DNA from 2 places in the Roseiflexus sp. RS-1 genome. Region 1 is predicted to be linked to the other one. Evidence: riboswitches for the same ligand, from Rfam matches in the RefSeq annotation. Region 1 holds a riboswitch; the other holds the start of a gene.
What was found. A riboswitch is a leader RNA that binds a small molecule or an ion and turns the genes downstream of it on or off. The one in region 1 is predicted to bind S-adenosylmethionine.
Positions count from the first base shown of each region.

Region 1 (10,703 bases):
TGCTGAAGGCCTGCATCCGGCCGTCGTCGTGGCGCAGACAGGTCTGGCGCTGGGCGCGCACCAGATCCTGCCAGCCGTGAGCCGCCACCAGGTCCGTGAAGGCCGGGCAGCCGAAGGCACGGTCGGCCAGCACCGTCACGGACGGTCCCGCCGGCAGGATGGCCGCCACCTGCGCCAGCAGGGTCTGGCAATCGGTCCAAGAGGCCTGCGGATGCGGCTGCTGGGCGGGCCAGCGCACCCAGGCCAACGGCAGCGCCCGGCCGCGATACCACAGCGCCGCCACCAACGTGCGCACCACATCGCTGTGCCCGCTTTCGTCGACGATCAGCCAGACCCGCTGGTCGGGACGCAACCGCTGCAGCACCCGGCGCACAACCCGCCCGTCCATCGGCGCCGCTGCCCCCAACTGGGGATCATTCACGATGCGGCGCAGTCGGCGTTCGTGACTGGCCGCCTGGGCGGCGCCCAGCGCGATGTGGGTCTGGGTCGTGGCGACCCGCCGCAGGACGACCGTCCCGGCCAGCAAGACGCCGACCACGAACAGCGCCAGCCGCTGGCGGGTGGCGCGCGGCAACGGGTCGTCGCCAGCGCGCAGCAGCGTCTCGACAGCATCGGTCAGGTGCGGTATGCTGGACATGAGTCTGGCTCCTTCTGCGATAGTTGGTGGTACATCTATCATAGAAGGTTCCAGGCTCACGGTCATGTCCGACCAGGGCCAAGGCCGCAAGCGCTCATCCGTTCTGTCCGCCCCTAAACCCCGCGCGCGGAGGGGACTGGGGGGGTGCGTATGGACTGCCCGCCGGGGCGCGGCTGTTGGGCGGAGCGACCGTAAGGGCGAATAATTATTCGCCCTTACCGCCTTACGGTCGCCCTTACGGTCGCCGCACCAGCGCCGCTGATGCGGCGAACATCCTGGCGGAAACGGGAGTGCGCCTGGTCCCGGTGCGCCGGGCGAAGATGCGTCCGCACGCCTGGTTTATGGATGCCATTGAATTGCGCGCGTATCGTCGTGGCGTCGAGATGACGAACGGTCAACCGTCAACTGGAGAAGATGGGCGCTGGACGCTGGACGGCAGGCGCCAATGCCGGGTTTGAACTGAAGGCGCCTTGATACGCGCTCATTGCACGCATCTGTACGAACATGAACGAGCAATCAAGGTAATAACTATATAGCACACCTCTGGGTAAAATACAAATTCAGGCGCGCCCGGAACGAAACTCCGGCGGAAACTCACGCAGGTTGCGTTGTGGATCGAGACAGGTCAGTTCCACGTCGGCTTCCACGCACACCTGTCCATCGCGCTCGACGCGCTGCTTGAACAGCCCACGGTACGGCGATTGCAGGCTGAAAGCGGAAACAACTTCGAGCGTGTCGCCGAGTTGTGCAGCGCGCTTGAAACGAATGTTCATCGCATAGACGACGATGTAGTATCCCAACCGATTCCACTCCCAGATCGGCTTGCCGAACCGTTCGACATACTCGCTGCGCGCTCGCTCCATGTATTTTAGATAGTTGGCATGATAAACGACGCCCAGGGCGTCGGTGTCTTCGTAGTAGACTTTGCAGATCAGACGGTGCTCCACGCAGACTCCTGTTCGCTTCAATCACGGTACAGCATACCCATGACTCTACCGCAAAAACGCACCACCAGGACGCAGAGTGCGCAGCGCCATCTATTGCCCGCTGCGTCCGCTGCGCCTCTGCAGGAGAATAACCTATTCAGGAGACGCAAACATACAACAACGCATTCCGATGCGCCATCAGCACAAAACAGATTTCCGTCCTCCGATGTGCGCTCTCCGAGATCAAACAGGCGCTATGTCGCCGACACGTATGGTGTGTTTCCGTCCGGTTCGGGATCGCTCGTTACTTTACCGGTCTTGCGGCGTATACCCGGTCATCTCAATATACCCGCTGCCTGCGGCGCTGCCACTGATTGCAACCGCTCCTTCCCAGTAGACGACGGTGACTGGCAGTTCCTGATCCGCCAGCAGCGGCGTCAGTGTCAGGTCAATCGCCTCATCGGGCACGCGCAGCCGCCAGCGCGCCGGGTAGGTTGCCCCGCTGCGCGGGCTTGTCCAGTAATCGAGGGGTTCTGCCAGCACCTCATCGTGATTCAGACGCCGCGCGTTCCCGGCGACATCAACCAGCACTCCTTTGCTGTATGGATCGATGCCTCCATTGCGCAGACGCAGGCGGTAGAACATCAGGTCGCGTCCATCGTCCAGGTGCAACGCGAACCAGTCCCAGCCAACCTGATCCTCGCCAAGCGCGCTGGTGCTCCACTCGCGATCCATCCAACCCAATCCGCTGACCTGATACAGCGTTTCGCCGATGCGCACCGTTCCGCTGATCGGCATGCGGGTGAAGGAATAGTAGTACGATGCGTTGCCGATCTCGGCGCTCTTCTGGCTCAAACCGCGGTCTCCCTGCAATACCGGAGGTTTGCCGGCTGTCAGGGTCAGGTCGAGCGCCACACCATCTTCAGCAGCGCGCAGGCGCATCGGCGTCCCATCGGCGCCGAGACCTTCGGCGCTCCAGTCTTCGAGCCAGACGCGGAACGGTTCGCTCTGCGCCCCTGCAAGCCCGGCTGCGCCGCGACTAAACCGTTCGAAGGCATAGAACCTGCCGCCGCTGATGTCGCTGAGGGCGAAATGCGCCATGTAGATGCTGCTGGAAGCCCACGCCGACGATCGCTCCGCTTCACCAGGCATCAGTCCGGTGCGAAAGATGGTGAACTGAAAGCCGAAGCGTCGCCCCTCGACTGACTGGAGGTTGCCGGTGTAGTACCACCATTCGATGGCGTACTCCGGGTGTGGTCCGTGGTCGCGGGGGAAGGTGAAGGGACGCGGCACCGTCGCGCGGGCGAAGCCGTCGGCGTTGCCGCCTGCCATTGCTTCGGCGACGGCGAGCCGGGCGCGGGGTTCAACGACCGTCGCCGGTGCACTGCATGCCGCCAGGATTGTCAGCGCCGCGATGAGCGCGAAGATTCGAATAATCATCAGACACCCGTTACGCCAGCGTTTCGGCGACATCCTCTTCAGCGCGTTCGCGGGCAGAGCCGATCGAGAAGTATTTCGCCTCAGGATGGTGGATCACAATCGCCGCCGTGCTCTGCTCCGGCACCAGTTGCCAGGCTTCGGTGAGCGTCACGCCGATCTCAGCCGCTGGAAGCACCCTGAACAACTTCTCGTGCTCTTCCAGGTCGGGGCAGGCGGGATACCCCCAGGAGTAACGCTTGCCCTGGGTTCCTTTCAGCCCCAGTTGCCGGCGGATGAGACGGTTCGTATACTCGGCGAGCGCCTCCGCCAGCGATACCCCCAGCCCATGGATGAAGTACGCACGCGAATAATCGCCGGATTGCTGCAACGTCTCGGTCAGGTCGTCGACTTTGCGCCCCATGGTTACGATCTGCAACCCAACCACATCGTACTCGCCGCTCTCGCGTGAACGGAAATAGTCAGCCAGGCAGAGACGTTCACGCTCCGGTTGACGCGGGAAGACGAAGCGCGTGAGTTCGCGCGGCTGGGCGCCGTTGAGCACCGATGGCGGATCGTAGACAATAACCTCGTGCCCGTCACTCTGGCAGGGGTAGTAGCCATAGACCACTTTCGGCTCGAGCCAGCCATCGCGTTCGGCTTCGCGGATCAGATCGCGCACTTTTGCATCAAAATCCGCCTTCAGGTGTTCCCACTCTTCGCCTTTCGCATTCTTTGCTCCCCACTGAAGCCGGTAGAGCGCATTGCGATCCAGGCATTCGACCACATCCGCCAGTTTGATGCGCGTCAACACGCGCGCACCCCAGAACGGCGGCGTCGGAACCGGCACATCGGTTCGCACCGCCGAGCGCACCTTCGCCGTATCGCTCAATGTTGCGCGCCCCAGTTCCGCCAGCGCCACGCGACCGCGTTGCTTCTTGCCGAGCGCCTCAGCTGCTTCCGCTTTCGTGCGTTCGATGAATGTTGCGCGGGTGGACGGATCCACCAGAGCGTCGACCGTTTCCAGACCCTCGAATGCGTCTTTACAGTAGAAGACGCCAGGTTCGTAAGGAGTGTGGTCATCAACGAACAGAATGCGCTGCCCGTACTGTTTGTTGATCGCCGCACCGCCGACCAGCACCGGGAACTTGAGACCACGCCGGTGCAATTCCTGCACGCAGAGCGGCATCTGCTTCGAGGTGCTCACCAGAAGCGCCGACAGACCAATCGCGTCGGCGTTGACTTCGACCGCCTTCTCGATAATGGTGTTGATCGGCACCTGCTTCCCCAGGTCGTACACCGTATACCCGTTGTTGGCAAGGATCGTATGAACCAGATTTTTGCCGATGTCGTGAACATCGCCGTACACCGTCGCCAGGACGATCTTGCCTTTGGTGACCCCTTCGAGTTTTTCCAGATACTGCTCCAGGTGCGCAACCGCTTTCTTCATCACCTCGGCGCTCTGCAATACGAAGGGAAGGATCAACTGACCCGCGCCGAACAGGTCGCCGACCTCCTTCATCGCAGGGAGCAGCACAGTGTTGAGCACATCAACCGCAGCACTATTGCGGAAGGGCGAGGCGAAGATCGCCTCCCGCGAGGGATGCGCCGGATCGAGGGCGCTATCGTGGATGCCTGCACGCATCTCCGCCTCGCGGATGCGTTCAGCGATGACCGTATCGATATCCTGCTCGATGCCCTCTTTCTTGCGGTGCACGATCTTCCAGTGGACGCGCTGCGCCGCTGTCATCCCCTCCGTCGGATCGACGCGCTCGGTTTTTGCTGCCGATCCGTGCTCCTCGAAGAACTGAATGAACCGCGCCAGCGCCTGCTCGTCGCGGTCGAAGATCAGGTCTTCGCAGACCCTGATCTGCTCCGGCGGAATCTCGGCATACGGCATCACATGCGCCGGATTGATGATCGCCGTATCGAGACCGGCATCGACTGCATGTTTCAGAAACACCGAGTTGAGCGCTGCACGCGCGTACGGTGCGACGCCGAAACTCAGGTTGCTGACGCCGAGGGTGGTGAAACAGCCGGGAATATGCTGCTTCACCAGGCGAATACCCTCGATTGTTTCGATCGCTGCGCGGCGCAACTCGGGTTGACCGGTCGTGATAGGGAAAGTCAACACATCGAAGATCAGCGCTTCGGGCGGCACGCCGTACTCGTCCTGCGCAATCTGAGCGATACGCCGGGCGATTGCCAGTTTACGTTCGGCAGTGTGCGCCATACCTTCTTCATCGATGGTCATGGCGATCGTTGCCGCACCATAGCGCGCCACCAGCGGCATGGTGCGGTCAATCTTATCGCCACGACCGCCTTCGAGCGACACCGAGTTGACAATCGCGCGACCGGGGTAGATCGCCAGCGCCGCATTGAGCACATCGGCTTCGGTCGTATCGATCGCCAGCGGCAGTTCGATGTTCATGGTCAACTTCTTCAACAGTCTGACCATCATCTCACGCTCGTCGGATCGCTCGGTCATTGCCACGCACACATCGAGAATATGTGATCCTGAATCGACCTGCTCGCGCGCGACTTCAAGCACGCCGTCGTAGTCATCGTTCAGCAGCAGGCGCTTGACTTTACGCGAACCGAGGGTGTTGACCCGTTCGCCGATAATGGTCAACGTCCCTTCCTGGCGCAATGCAGCCGCGCGCACCCCCGACGAGACGCTGGGGATGTACTCGATGTCACGCACTTTCGGCGGCGTCGCCGCGCCGACTACCTGGCGCAAACGGCGAATGTGCGCCGGGCGGGTGCCGCAGCATCCTCCAACGACCGCCACTCCATACTCGTGGACATACTCCCCCAGAATGCGGGCGAACGGCTCCGGCTCCATCGGATAGACCGTCTCGCCATTCACCTCGATCGGCAGACCGGCGTTGGGAATGCAGGAGATCGGCTTGCGCGAGTGGCGGGTCATATACCGGATCGCCTCGCGCATATGTTCAGGACCGGTTGAACAGTTCAGCCCGATGACATCGACCGGCATCGCTTCCAGGGTGGCAACGAGCGCTGGCACCTCGGTGCCAAGCAGCATCTTGCCGGAGAGATCGAGGAACACCTGCGCCTGCACGGCGACATCAGGACGGTTAAGATCCGCTTTCGCGCGACGAATGCCGTCGAGTGCTGCTTTCACTTCAAGAATGTCAACGCTCGTCTCGACCAGCAGCACATCGACCCCGCCTTCGATCAGCGCCACCGCCTGTTCGTAGAAGATATCGGAGAGTTGATCGAACGTTATATCAGAGAGCGACGGATCATCGGAAGAGGGCAACTTGCCGGTCGGTCCCATCGAGCCGGCGACGTAACGCGGACGACCATCACGCGCCTCGAACGCATCAGCAACGCGCCGCGCCAGGCGCGCAGCGGCGACATTGATCGCATGCGTCTGATCGGCAAGCCCCCATTCCTCAAGCCGGATGCGGGTCGATTGGAACGTGCATGTTTCGAGCACATCTGCGCCTGCTTCCAGAAACGAGGTGTGGATCTGTTCGATGACATCCGGGCGAGTCATCACCAGATAATCGCGGGCGCCGAAAGTGTTTTCACCGCCATAGTCCGCAGCCGTGAGATGGAATGTATCGATGCTGGTGCCCATAGCGCCGTCGTAGATCAGGACGCGCTCGCGCAGGGCTTCAAGGTAGGTTGGCTTCTTCAAGGAAACACCTCGTGATACTTCATATCCGAACTGTCTGCACGTGATGATCGGGCTGGCGGGTGCGATGATTGCGCTTTCTCGCTTGTGCAGCAAAAAACCCCACGCGCCCGCGTGAGGTTCCGGAAGCCTCATCACCACTCATCTTCCAGCCTGCGCTGCCGGAATTGCCACCCTATAGCCTGCCAGTGTCGAGAAGCGGCGCGTATCGCACCGGCTGCTCGATCCAGTGGCTACGGGTTGGCGGAGCTTCATCGGGCCGGTCCCTCCACTCCTCTGGATGAGCAAATTTGTCTGATAGTATAGCATGGGGAAAGAAACAGCGTCAATGTCAATTGATTCATCGGGTGTGGCATAAATCGTGTACGCACTGGCAGCAGGGGTACATCTATCGCTTCCCTGCGTCACATCCCGCCACCCCGCCACCCTGCCGCAGCCGATGCCTTGCGCTGCGTCTTCCGGTGCGTTATACTCCGCCTGCATCCCGCGTCTGTCATTCTCTGCGAACGCACGACGGGCGTGGTATACTCATAATGCGCTGCATTATGACATTGCGGTAGGGAGACGGGCATGGATGCGCCGCTCAGGATTGCGTTATTCGGCGCGCTGACCGTACAGATCGGTGATCGCACGCTACCCGACTCCGTCTGGCGTTCCCGGCAGGAGCAGCGTCTGCTTGCCATTCTCGCTGCAACCCGGGGGCGGGTTATTGCTGCCGGGCGATTGTGCGAATGGCTGTGGCCTGATTCGGACAGCGCCAGCGCATCGGTAAACCTGCGGAGCGCAATCAGCAACCTGCGTCGTGTGCTGGAACCAGAGGCTGACCGCGCTTCACGCCGGTATATTCTGACCCGCTCCGGCGGGTATGCCTGGAACAGAGAGAGCGGCGCGTGGATCGATGTCGATGAGTTTCTAACGCTGACCGAATCACTCGCCGGTGGTCAGACGACCGGTTCGATGGAGCAGGGTGAGGCGGACCTGGAGCGGGCGATTACGCTCTATCGCGGCGACTTTCTCGAAGATGAGCAGGAACTGGCGTGGGCGGCGATGGAGCGTGAGCGGTTGCGTGCACGCTACCTCGACGCGCTCCGTCGTGTGGCGGAGATCAAACTCGACCGCGGCGACCCGATGGCTGCGGCGGCGCTTGCCGGTCGCGGCATTGCCATTGCGCCTCTCACCGAACCGCTCTGGCGCATCCTGATGCTGGCACAGGCGCGGTCAGGCGACACGGCCGGCGCGCTTCAGAGTTACGAGCGCTACCGTCATCTGCTGGACCACGAGTTGGGCGCTGCGCCGTCGCCTCAGACACAGGCGCTGCATATGGCGATCCTGCGCGGCGATCCTGGTTCCTATGCGCCTGCTGCGGTCTCCTCATCGCACGAAAACCGTCATGATCGACAGCGGATCGAACCGCGCAGTCCACGTGCCGGACAACGTTCTCCGGGATCGGCAGCAACGCCGATTGTCGGACGTCAGGAGGAACTGGCGTTATTGCACCGCTGGCTCGCCGATCTTGATCGGCGTAGCGGCGGAATGGTCACCATCGTCGGTGAAGCGGGGATTGGGAAGACGCGCCTGATAGCAGAAACGCTGCGCACTGCCGCCGACCGGGGCGCATTTACGCTTGAACTGCGCGCCACGCCGCTGGATCAGGGGTTGCCCTTTGCTGCGGTCGGAGAGATGCTGCGCCCCTTGCTGCGCAATGTACCGGAGTATCGTCTTCGTCAACTGCCGCAGTTTGCACTGGCGCAGATCGCCGATCTTTTTCCGGTGTTGCGGGAACGGTTGCCGGATCTGCCTGAACTGTCGGATGTGCCGCCTGAGGAACGGCGTAACCGACAGATCGACGGTCTGTGTGAACTGGCGCTTGCGCTGGCGCGCACACTCCCGCTGGTCGTTGCGCTCGATGATGCGCAGTGGGCGGACGATGCAACGCTGGCGACGGTCGGGCGCCTCGCCCGTCAGGCGTCGCGCCGGGCGTTGTTGCTCATCCTGGCATACCGCGCCGATGAACTGAGTGATAACCCGGCGCTCCACAATCTGTTGCGCACCCTGGGACGCGATATGATCCTGCGTCCGCTGGTGCTGGGTCGCCTCGATGCATCGGCAGTTGCTGAACTTCTCGCCGGACTTGCCGGAGTTGAGATCGGGCGGGTCGCACATCTGGCGCCCCAACTGGTCGCCAGCACCGGCGGCAATCCTCTGGCATTGATGGTGACAGTCCAGGCATTACTGGAGAGTCGCGGGGCGCCATCGCTCGCTGCGTTGCTGCCCGACCTCGAAGCAGGTATGCCGTTTCCCGATCCGACCGAAGCGCCGCAGATGCGTGAACTGGTGCGGGCGCGCATTGATCGATTGCCGCCGCACGCACGCGATCTGGCAGAGCATCTGGCGCTGATCAGTCGTCCGGCGTCACTCGACCTGATCGAACGTCTGGGGGGCGCGGATGCGCTCGAAGCCGCGCAGATCCTGCTTGAGCGTCAGATACTTATTGAGAATGACGATACGCACCTTGCGTTCAACCATGACCTGGTGCGCTCGATCATCGCGGCCACCCTCTCTGCGCCGCAGCGTCGGCGGTTGCACCATCGGATCGGCGCCGCGATGGCAGCGCTTGAAGGGCATCGACCGGAGCGTGCTGCCGAGATCACCTATCATTTTTGCCAGGCTGGGCGTTCTGCCGATCGCGACGTGCTGCGCTATGCGATTGATGCTGGCGATCATGCGCGGCGCGCGTTCGGGTATCGTCATGCGTTGCACCACTATGATGCCGCTATTGAAGCGGGCGAACGTCTCGGCGCTGAGGCGCCGGTCGAGATGATGCAACGCGCCTTTGCCGGACGGTTGCTGACGTGCGAGACGCTGCTGGACTGGAACGGGTTGGAAGAAACCTCTGCGCGCTATGAGCGCTGGGCGACGCAGCGTGGTGTAACGCCGCCAACGCTCGTTGCGCCGCGTCGGTTGGTGCTGCTGCGTGCGCTGATGGGCGATCTGGCGGGCGCCGCTGCAATCAGCGCCGCGCATGCAGCGCGCACACAAAAAGGCGGTTGTGTCGAACCGCTCCCCTCGATTGCTGATATGCTCTGGCGCACGGCGTTGATCCTGCAGCCCGATCCGCTTCCTGCCGCTGCCGAGCGCTCACGCGCTTCCCTGCGCGACCGTCGCAGCAGGGTCGATGATCCGCTTTTCGTCCAGGCGGATACTGTTTCACGTGAAACAGATGAACAGGGCGTCCAGCACGCCGATGTGCTTCCTTCGAATGATGTTGATGCGTCCTGGCGGACATTCCCGTCATTCACTCCGGCCCCTCCTGTTCCAGGCAATCCAGCGGAAGAACTGCCGGAACTGCTCGGACCGGACGAAGCGGCAGCGGCGCTGTTCCAGATCGGATGGGCGGCGTTGATGCAGGGATTGCTGCGCGACGCACGCCCTTGTCTGACACAATCATATACGCTGGCGGTTGAAACCGGTCAGGCGCCGGCCGCCGTCGTCTCGGCGTTGCAACTGGCGCACCTGAACGCGCTCGCTGGCAAGCCTGACGAAACGACTATCTGGCTGGAGCGCAGCCTGGAAACCGCCGCGCGAGCATCCGAAGCGGCATGGGCCTCGATCTGGCCCCGCATCCATCAGGGCTTCCTCTGGTTGATCGATGATCGCCTGGCGCTGGCGGAACAACGCTTTGTTGAAATGGCAGCGCGTCTCGCTGGCGTAGCGGCATTTCAGTCGCACCGCGCCAGTGTGGTCGTGGGGATGGGCATGGTAGCGCTGGCGCGCGGCGACCTGACCGGCGCCGATGCGTATTTTCACGAGGCGTTGCGAGCGCCGCATCAACTGTACGGTTTCATCTATGTCAGCGCGCACCTTGGTATAGCACGCCTCGCAGCGTTGCGCAACGACCTGCCGGGGGCGCGGACGATGCTGCTGCACACCCTCCACTACACGGTGCAACGGGCGCTCCTGCCGGAGTATGTCCGCACCGTCATCGAAGTTGCCCGCATCGAACGTGACTTCGGCGATCCTGCACCGGTACTGGCGCATCTGCGCAGTGCCGCTCGTCTTG
Region 1 is NC_009523.1:74,216-84,918, reverse strand. Features, by position in the region: gene ROSERS_RS00340 (transposase) at 1-637, opposite strand, end outside; gene ROSERS_RS25650 (hypothetical protein) at 814-1,095, shown strand; gene ROSERS_RS00335 (YbgC/FadM family acyl-CoA thioesterase) at 1,198-1,584, opposite strand; gene ROSERS_RS00330 (lipocalin-like domain-containing protein) at 1,873-3,003, opposite strand; gene ROSERS_RS00325 (homocysteine S-methyltransferase family protein) at 3,014-6,646, opposite strand; SAM riboswitch class I at 6,782-6,930, opposite strand; gene ROSERS_RS00320 (BTAD domain-containing putative transcriptional regulator) at 7,214-10,703, shown strand, end outside.

Region 2 (10,703 bases), 2.1 Mb from region 1:
ACCGACCGACTTCAGAATCGTACCGATATCCTTATCGGCAACTGTCGGCAACTTTCCCAGCACCGCCTTGAACCCGCGGTCCATGTTCACGCCGTGGTCGGCATCGCCGATGCTCGAGTCGAGTTGCGTGAGATAATCCTTGTTCTCCGCCAGCGCCTGGCTGTAGACCCTGAGCCAGGACAGAACGTCGTCGCGACTGATCGGCATAGATCACACTCCCCACCGCAGCGCAGGAGTCTTGACCGGAGCGTCCCACAACCTGATCAGTTCGTCATCCATTTTCAGCAGCGTGATCGAGCAACCCGCCATCTCCAGCGAGGTAATGTACGGTCCGATCAGGTTGCGTACCACCTTAAGACCCGCGTTGACTGCGATCTCATACGCCTTCCGATACACCACATAGAGTTCGATCAGCGGGGTGCCGCCCATGCTGTTGACAAACAGCAGCACATCGTCACCCGCGCGGAACGGCAAATCGTTCAGGATCGGCTCCATCAGCATCTCGGTGATCTCGTCGGCAGACTTGAGTTTCATACGGGTGCGGCCCGGTTCGCCATGGATGCCGATGCCGATCTCCATTTCGTCGTCGGGCAGATCGAAGGTTGGCTTGCCCGCATGCGGTACGGTGCAGCTGGTCAGCGCCATACCCATGCTGCGCCCCCAACCGTTGACCTTGCGGCATATCTCAGCGACCTCGCCGAGCGAACGCCCCTCCTCAGCCGCTGCGCCGCAGATCTTCTCCGCCAGCACCGTGACGCCCACACCGCGTCGGCCCGCAGTGTAGAGCGAATCCTGCACCGCCACATCATCATTGGTCACAACCGATTCTACCTCAATTCCTTCCGCACGCGCCAGGTCGGCCGCCATATCAAAATTGAGGATGTCGCCGGTGTAGTTCTTGACGATGTACAGCACGCCAGCGCCGCCGTGGACCATTTTCGCCGCTTCGAGCATCTGGTCGGGGGTGGGGCTGGTAAAGACAGCGCCAGGACAGGCTGCGTCCAGCATGCCCATACCGACGAAGCCGCCGTGCATCGGTTCGTGACCGGATCCGCCGCCGGAGACGATCGCGACTTTGCCCTGCACCGGCGCATCGGCGCGATAGATAAAGTTCGGATCGTAGTGAACCTTCACCAGATCGGGATGCGCGTATTCAATGCCCTTCAACTCCTCGACAACCACATCCTCGGGTTTGTTGATCAGCTTTTTCATGACTCCTGCTCTCCTTACGTGAGCAGTTCTGGTGTTGTGGAAGGCGACGCAACCCTGCTGACAACACCAGAACCTTCCACATTACGTCCAGGCGGCTCTCTCAGAAAGCCCCCAGAGCAACATACAACGCTGCCGCGACGGCGCCGCCGATGATCGGACCAACAACCGGTATCCAGGCATATCCCCAGTCGCTGCTCCCCTTGCCGGGGATGGGCAGCACTGCGTGAGCAATACGAGGACCGAGGTCACGTGCAGGATTGATGGCATAACCGGTCGTACCGCCTAACGACAGACCGATCACCCACACCAGAAAGGCCACCGGAATAATTCCAAGCGCGCCGAAGCTGCCATTGTTCATGACCGGTCCATCAATGGCAAGAATACCGAAGACCAGAACGAACGTCCCAATAATCTCACTGACCAGGTTCCACGCCACACTGCGCACCGCCGGACCGGTGCTGAACACGGCGAGTTTCAACCCTGGATCGCTGGTTTCCGCCCAGTGCGGATAGTAGTGCAGGAAGACAAGCACAGCGCCAATAAACGCACCGATGAACTGCGCGCCGATATACATCGGCGCCATGGCTGCTTCAAACTTGCCGGCGACAACCAGACCGATGGTCACTGCCGGATTCAGGTGCGCGCCGCTGATCGCCGCAACGGAATAGGCGCCGACAAAGACGGCCAAAGCCCACGCCGTGGTGATCACAATCCACCCGCTGCTGTTGCCCTTCGTCTTGCTCAATACCACATTAGCGACAACACCGTCGCCAAGTAGAACGAGCAGCATGGTCCCGATCAGAGGGCGATCAGAAAACCGGATTTGTGGTATCATGATGGCGACCATGCCGTTCTGATGAGGAGCAATCTCGTATGCCACGACGTGCACGTCGATCCTATCCAACCAAGGATGCGACCGATCTGACCGATGCGCAATGGGCCGCCATCGCGCCACTCGTCATCACCCCGTCGCCCAACGGCGGGCGTCCGACCGAAATTGATCGCCGCGCGATCGTCAACGCGCTGCGCTCCAAAAATCGCACGGGCTGTCAATGGCGCATGCGTCCAAAAGATGTTCCGCCAATGAGTTCGGTTCGGTACTCTTTCGACAAATGGAATCGTGATGGAACATTCATCAAAATCAATGATACCTTGCGCAAACTGGCGCGACAAGCGTTGAATCGCGACCCGGAGCCGTCCATCAGCGTCCTGGACTCCCAATCCGTCAAAACGACCGAAGCAGGCGGAGAACGCGGCGACGATGGGGGAAAAAAAGGTCAATGGGCGCAAACGGCAATGCTGGGTTGATACAAATGGGTTCTTGCTGCGCGTGCTCGTCCATCCGGCAGACATTTCTGATACCGAAGGCGCGGAGTGGCTTTTGGCCGCGCATCATCAATCGTTTCCTCGGATGCAAGAAATTCGGGTGGATGAAGGCTACAAACAAGGGTTAAATGAATGGATGCAACAGAACACGACGATACGCCTGAATGTCATCGAAAAACCGCCTGAACAAAAGGGATGTGCGGTCATCCCGAAGCGATGGGTGGTAGAACGCTCGATTGCGTGGGCGGGACGCAATCGGTTGTTGCGGCGAATAATTATTCGCCGCAACAACCGCAACCCAGAATCAAGCGAAGCCTTTCTTTATCTCGGTTCTATTGCAATGCTCCTGAATAGGCTTTATCCGAGGTTTTAGTTTTTGATCACGCTCTGAGATCGCTGAAGAGGCTCCCTGAAATCGATATTGCTCACAGAGATATCTATTTTGTACGTGGAAACTATCAAGGTCTCCAGATCGATGTTCTCTTGACGAGTAATCCATTATTTTCGCACGTAAAGAAACGCCATGTCGTCAGACAGGATTTTTTCGAGCGATCCATTCCTTCTGCGACAGTTCGTGGACTCATACTGCTGAAGCTGTATGCACTGCCGTCGCTCTATCGCCAGGGTGATTTCGTTCGGGTTGGATTGTACGAGAACGACGTTGCCACGCTTATGTTCTACCACGCCCCCAACATGTCGGAAATACTCGCCGAATTAACCCCATTCGTAAGTCCACAGGACATGTCCGCAATCCAGGACATCATCTCCGATCTTAAGCAACGAATTGCTCGCCTGCGGCGTGATCGTGTATAATCCACTGGACCGCCTCAATCACCGTATTCAGAGTATCGAAGTCCTGGTGGCGCCTGTTTCCTGGTTGGAGCAGCGTTGCAGGTTTCCGCCTGCGTGCAGTGCATCTGGTACGAACGGAACGGTGACACGGCGTCTCGTTGTCGATAGTGCGTGTTTCGCACACCAGTCTGACGAAGGAGGACTCTCAGTATGGCACCGTCCGGCGCAGTCGAACTTCTTCCCTCGGAAACGCCAAACGCCGCCCGCATCTACAGTTATACCCTGGGCGGTTCGTACTATCTGCCGGTTGACAGGGCGGCGGCGGAATACATGTTCTCGCTTGTACCTTCCACACCAAAGTGGGTGCGTATGCTGCGCAATTTCCTCCAGCACGCCGCCCGTCGTCTTTGGGTGGAAGGATTCACCCACTTCATCGACTTCGCCTCCGGACTCCCGACCGACGATCATATCCATCACGTGCTTCCAGACGCCCGTGTGGTCTACTCGGACCTGGATCCCGAAACATACGACATGGCGCAGCAACTGGTTGGACACCTTCCGAATGTACTCTACGTGAGGCATGATGTGCGCGAGGCGCGTTCGCTGCTTGAGTCGCCGGAGGTGCAGAACTTCCTGGGTGGTGAGCGGCGGGTGGCATTCGGGCTGAATGGCATTACCGTCTTTCTCTCCCCCGAGGAGATTTCACGGCTCTTCCACGATCTCTACGAGTGGGCAGCGCCCGGTTCCCGGCTCTACATCACCTACGAAACCAAAATGCCAGGGCTGATGACCCCGCGCATGGAACAGTTCATCGACATGTTCCGTCAGGCGGGATCGCCCTTCTGGCTCTATTCGCTTGAGGAGTGCATCGCGTTCAGCCGACCGTGGCAGATCCCCCCAACAGGATTAATGCCGCTCCACGAGTTCCTGGGGCTTCCCTCCGACTACATCACTGAAGCCGATCAGGAAGGCGTCGGATTGCAGTTCTACGCTGCGATTCTCGCAAAGCCGGAGTGATATTGGTAGAACACGGGGTGGATTTTTTGGGGAAGCCCCTGCGTTCCTTCTCTCGTTTCAGGCTTCAGGATGCTCAGACTCCCCCTTCTCCCCTTATGAGAGAAGGGGGCAGGGGGATGAGGGGCAAAAGCGCGCCGGAACGCAAAGAACTGGCGATCGCTCCCAAGAATTCTACCCTTGAGAGCGGGAGAGAAGGCGGAGGGCAAGGGAAAAAAGGGCGACAGGATGCAGCAAACAATGCACGTGGTTCAATCGTTCTGCTCTTCGTTATCACCGATGCATTGGGTAGAGGTAACGCAGAGAGAGCAGGGTTTCGTGTCAGGACAACATTTCCGCAACGAGGGGCTACAGATTCGCCTCGAAGATGACTTCTTCGCTGGGTTGAGCAGCAGTATCGACTTCGTCCAGCGTAATCATCACCTGGTCATAGGCGTCCATCGGTTCCGGCGCATCGACCACAAATTCGGCGACCCCATCAGGTCCAACCGTAACGACGCCGATAGCGATTGGCTGATTTCCTTTCGCCAGCCACAACCGATAAAGTTTCCCCGGTTCGGCGGATTTCAGCCCATAAATCATCAGCACCAGGCGATTATGCCCCGGTTGCATGAACATGCGCGCGCTTGCATCATCAGGAGCGCGCTCAGTCGTTCCCAGCGGCCGCGAGACGGTCTGCGGCGCAGCAATGAACGAAACGAGTTGTTCATCCTGTCGCTCTGATGTTCTCAACGCCTGGATTTCCTGCTGGCTCTTTGCGAGTTGAAGGCGGGTCTCATCAAGTTCTCGCACACTGGCACGCAGTTGCGCCTCTACTATCGTCGCAGTCTGGCGCACCTCGGCTATCTGCAGCTCCATCGAACGCAGCATCTGCTGATTGGATGCGAGTTGCACTGCAAGCCGGTCAGCGCGTCCGCGCGCCTCGAATGCCGCTGTTCCCAGACCGATAATCAGCGCCAGCATCGCTGCGAATGCTGGCAAAACCCAGCGACCTGGACGGGTAGAACGGGGCATCGCCATTGGGCGCGACGCTGGTGCGGTTTCGGTGGAAGCATCATCATGTGCGGCGGCAATACGCGCAAAAAGTTGACGTTTGACTCGCGGCGGGGGGGTGAGCGCCCCGGACGCATAGGGCAACAACCCGACGACATCGCGGAACGACTCCGCTTCGGCGCGACAGCGGGGGCAGTTGGTGATATGTGCTGCCACTCGTGCGGCTTCGTCCGCATCGAGCGCGCCCAGCACAAACGCAGGAACGAGTTCCAGGATCTCATCGCAGTTCGACAATGTCATTGGCGCGCTCATCAATCGTGCAGGTCGTCTGCCCCTATCTTCTGGTTGTGTAACAGATCGCGCATCTTCTGCAGCGCAAGCCTTGTGCGTGTTTTGACCGTACCGATTGGACTGTTCAGCCGCTGGGCGATCTCGCTTTGAGAAAGTCCACGAAAGTATGCCAGTTCCAGCACTTCACGCTGTTCAGGCGGGATCTGCGCCAGCGCTTGCAGAATGATCCGTCGGCGTTCGCGTTCAATGGCAGCGCTGACGACATCACTCTGTGCATCCGGTTGATCGAGCATCGCCTGTTCTTCATGCTCATTCTGAGCTGTTGTCGGACGGGAGCGTTGCCGGCGCAGTTCATCGATGCACAGATTATGAGCGATGCCGAAGATCCACCCTGCCACCTGTCCGCGTCCGATGGCAAACGACGTACTGCGCCGCCAGACTCGCCAGAACGTTTCCTGAACGATATCTTCCGCAAGTTCAGCGTTACCAAGCATGCGGAGCGCTGTCGCGTACACGATGCGCGCATACCGGTCGTACAATTGCTCAAGTGCACTGCTATCGCGACTCGCAACGCGGGTGATCAACACCTCGTCGTCCAGTGCAGACGAATCAGCGGCTGGCATCCTGACCTGACTCATCGCACTGCCCCGCAGTGTTGCACTGTTTTCTGAGTAGTCATACGGATAATCTTCACAATCGGATGCTGCACAATTATAGCAAAAGGCGCAACCCTGTCTGCCACGCCGATTGTAGCAGATCAGAGGTGCGCCTGATAGTGCGTGCAAAACGCTGAACATTCCGCCGATGTTCAGCGGATCCGTTCCAGCCGTTCCAAAAACCCTGCAATGATCGGCGCCTGCTGGTCGATATCGACCAGGAATGCGTCGTGACCGGCGATTGAGTCGATCTCGATGTGCTCGACCGGTTTCTGATTCCGGCACAGCGCATCGGCGATGGCCAGCGACTCTGCCGTCGGGTAGAGCCAGTCGCTGCTGTAGGAAATGACGAGGAAGTGCGCCTGGGTTTGGGCGAACGCTGCGTCCAGCGAACCGTAGCGCGCCGGCAAATCCCAGTAATCCATGGCTTTCGTAATGTAGAGGTACGAATTCGCGTCAAAACGCGCGTTGAAACTTGCACCCTGGTGCTCGAGGTAACTCTCGATTGCAAATTCCTGCGCCATTGTGTACGAAGGACCGCCGCGCTGGAACGCGCGCCCGAACTTGCGCTCCAGGGCTGGTTCGCTCAGATAGGTGATATGCCCGATCATACGCGCAGTCGCCAGCCCGTCAACCGGCGGCTCGTGACCGTAGTAGTCGCCGCCGCGCCAGCGCGGGTCTGCCATGATTGCGCGCCGTCCGATCGCATTCCATGCCACCGTCTGCGCCGATGAGCGCGCCGTTGTCGCCAGCAAAAGAGCGCCGCGCACCCGTTCCGGGTACGCCGTGGCCCATTCGAGCGCCTGAAAGCCGCCCATCGAGCCGCCAGCGACGGCGAGCAACTGATCAATCCCCAGGTGGTCGATCAACCGTGTTTGCGCGCGCACCATATCGCTGATCGTAATGACCGGGAACCGCAAACCATACGGCTTGCCGGTCGTCGGATCGATGCTGGAAGGACCGGTGCTCCCCTTACACCCGCCGATGACGTTGGAACAGATAATAAAGTAGCGGTCAGTATCGAAAGGACGACCGGGTCCCACCATCGCATCCCACCATCCTGGCTTGGGATCGGTCAGACTGTGACGACCGGCAACGTGTGCATCGCCGGAGAGGGCGTGCAGGATCAGAATGGCGTTGTCACGCGCCGGGCTGAGTTCGCCATACGTCTCATACGCCAGCGTTACCGGCGCCAGCAAAGCGCCGCTATCGAGCGGCAGCGGCTCGAGCCAGGTGGCGTAACGTGTCTGGACGAGACCGACACCGAGTGGTGCGCGCTCTGTCGCATATGCAATCATAGGATGCCTTCCTGGTTCGGTACACACGTGTCCTGGTTTGTTCAATCCTGATGGGCGCCTGTCAGAGGCGACCCGGTGCTGCCTGTTCCCTGGAACCGTCTCGTCTGTGCATCTGCGAATGCACCAGGCGCTGCGGAGGGTGCAGCGCAAACCCTCTGCAACCCTCTGCGCACGTTCAATCCCGTCCTTACACTTTTGCCAGCGCCTGATCCAGGTCGGCGATAATATCGTCGATGGTCTCAATCCCGACCGACAGACGCACAAAATCGTCGGTGACGCCGGTGAGCCGCTGCTCATCGGGCGTCAACTGGCTGTGGGTCGTGCTGGCTGGATGAATCGCAAGACTCCTGGCATCGCCGATATTCGCCAGGTGCGAGAACAGGCGCAGGCTGTTGATGAACTTTGCACCGGCTGCGCGCCCGCCTTTGATCCCGAACCCGACAATACCGCTCTGTCCCCTGGGCATATACTTCTGCGCCAGCGCATAACTCGGATGCTCCGGAAGTCCGGGGTACAGCACCCATTCCACCTTGCTGTGCTCTTTGAGGAACTGGGCCACTGCCAGCGCATTCTGACTGTGACGCTCCATCCGCAATCCCAGTGTCTCGATGCCCTGGAGCAGCAGGAAGGAGTTGAACGGGCTGAGGCATGCGCCAATATCGCGCAGCAACTGCACCCGCACCTTCAAGATGTATGCCAGGTTGCCGAACGCCTGTGTATACACCAGACCGTGATAGGAAGGATCGGGGGTCGTAAACTCAGGGTAGCGCCCATTGGTCCAGTCGAACTTCCCGCTATCGACCAGCAGACCGGCGATGCTGGTCCCGTGCCCGCCGAGGTATTTGGTCGCAGAGTGGACGACAATATCGGCGCCCCACTCGAACGGGCGGCACAGATATGGGGTTGCAGTGGTCGAGTCGACCATCACCGCCACGCCGTGTTCGTGGGCGATATTGGCGATGGTTTGCAGATCGACAATATCCAGACGCGGGTTGCCGACCAGTTCGAGGAAGACCAGTTTCGTGCGATCATCGATTGCCCGGCGAAACCCTTCGTGATCGCGGGCATCGACGAAGCGAGTCGTAATGCCGAGTTTCGGGAACGTATGGCGGAACAGATTGTAGGTGCCGCCGTACAGGTCGCTCGATGAGACGATATTATCACCGGCGCCTGCTACATTCAGGATGCCCAGCGTTTCCGCCGCCTGCCCCGATGCCAGCGCCAGAGCGCCGACGCCGCCTTCGAGTGCGGCGATGCGCTGTTCAAGCACATCGGTCGTCGGGTTCATAATCCGGGTATAGATATTGCCGAACTCCTGCAACCCAAACAACCGCGCAGCGTGATCGGTATCCTTGAACTGATACGATGTCGTCTGATAGATCGGAACGGCGCGTGCGCCGGTGGTCGGGTCGGGTTGCTGCCCCGCGTGGAGCGCCAGGGTCTCGAAGCCGGTGAAACGGATTTCGTCTGTCATGGTGGTGATCGTCTCCTTGTGTTGCAATTGTGCGTACCAGCCCAGTGCACGGTTTCAAAGGAACAGCAGAGCCAGGGCAGCGCAACCTGTCTGGTGGATGCGCTGCCATCTGGTAAGCAATCTCTCGTGCAGCGTGAGGGCAACAAAATTGCCCTCATCTGTACGATGAGGGCTGTCTGTGTGAGCTTTGGGGGATACCGCAGGGTGGGCATCTACTCCCGCAGCGCACGCCTCTCATCTTCCAGATATACTCTGCCGGAATTGGCACCTTCCAGTGTGAACAAGATGCTCAGGTTGCCTGGAGTGAGGAGGCATCGTCACTGACGCCAGTCTCAGCACCTGAACGTCTTACCCTGCACCGGAGGTTGCCGAGGCTTCATCGGGCCGGTCCCTCCGCCTCTCTGGATAAGAGTTGCGCTTATTGACTTGTTTGTTGAGATAGTATACGACATTGGGCGAGATTGTCAAGCGGCATTGGATGCAATCTGGCGGAAATGGGCAAGGTATGCTATACTTCCTCCTGTCTTTACAAGGTTTGGTCGTAGCGAGCTGCTTCTGCACCCTCTGATCCTCGCAGGCGTGCTGTCTTCAGGCTCATCATTCCCCAAACCAAGGACACGGTACGGTATCATTCATCAAAAGGAGCTGGCAAGCGATGAGCTTTGCAGACAAGACACTCACCTGTCGGGATTGTGGCGTGGATTTCGTTTTCACTTCAGGCGAACAGGAGTTTTACGCCCAGAAAGGGTTCACCAACGAGCCGACGCGCTGCCCGTCGTGTCGACAGCAGCGGAAGACGTCGGGAGGCGGGCGCGGCTACAGCGACCGCAACGGGTATGGACGGAACGATAGTTATGGCGCGGGTCGCGGCGGTTACGGCGGCGAGCGCCAGATGCACAGCACAACCTGCGCGTCGTGTGGTCGTGAGGCGCTTGTGCCGTTCGTGCCGCGTGGCGATAAGCCGGTCTACTGCTCCGACTGCTTCCAGGATCAGCGCCGCAGCAGCGGGCGCGGTCGCTGGTAGGCAGGGTGTGCGCACAGGTTCAATGTGCTGCGCCATCTTCACGGTGCACCTTTGAATGAATGCGGCAAGCAAAACCCGATTCCTCCCGCTGGCGCTGGCGCCAGCGGGAGGAAAGTTTGTGCTGTCGCTACGAACTGTGGAAGTGTGCATTCCCGTGATGGTTAGAGGGCGATCAGAAAACCGGATTTGTGGTATCATGATGGCGACCATGCCGTTCTGATGAGGAGCAATTTCGTATGCCACGACGTGCGCTTCGATCCTATCCAACCAAGGATGCGACCGATCTGACCGATGAACAGTGGGCCGCTATCGCGCCACTCGTCACCGCGCCGTCGCCCAACGGCGGGCGTCCGACCGAAATTGATCGCCGCGCGATCGTCAACGCGCTGCTCTCCAAAAATCGTACGGGCTGCCAATGGCGCATGCTTCCGAAAGATGTTCCGCCAATGAGTTCCGTTCGGTACTATTTCGACAAATGGAATCGTGATGGAACATTCATCAAAATCAATGATACGCTGCGGAAACTGGCGCGACAGGCGTTGAATCGCGATCCGGAGCCGTCCATCAGCGTCCTGGACTCCCAATCCGTCAAAACGACCGAAGCAGGCGGAGAACGCGGCGAC
Region 2 is NC_009523.1:2,172,726-2,183,428, reverse strand. Features, by position in the region: gene dhaL (dihydroxyacetone kinase subunit DhaL) at 1-207, opposite strand, end outside; gene dhaK (dihydroxyacetone kinase subunit DhaK) at 211-1,212, opposite strand; gene ROSERS_RS09140 (MIP/aquaporin family protein) at 1,313-2,047, opposite strand; partial or broken gene ROSERS_RS27355 (IS5 family transposase) at 2,086-2,911, shown strand; gene ROSERS_RS09125 (SAM-dependent methyltransferase) at 3,541-4,347, shown strand; gene ROSERS_RS09120 (anti-sigma factor) at 4,693-5,637, opposite strand; gene ROSERS_RS09115 (RNA polymerase sigma factor) at 5,649-6,251, opposite strand; gene metX (homoserine O-acetyltransferase MetX) at 6,437-7,582, opposite strand; gene ROSERS_RS09105 (homocysteine synthase) at 7,770-9,056, opposite strand; SAM riboswitch class I at 9,288-9,468, opposite strand; gene ROSERS_RS09100 (zinc-ribbon domain containing protein) at 9,712-10,080, shown strand; partial or broken gene ROSERS_RS27350 (IS5 family transposase) at 10,317-10,703, shown strand, end outside.
Region 2: it holds a riboswitch for S-adenosylmethionine, as region 1 does, so the genes downstream of both, ROSERS_RS09105 (homocysteine synthase) here and ROSERS_RS00325 (homocysteine S-methyltransferase family protein) in region 1, are expected to answer to the same signal.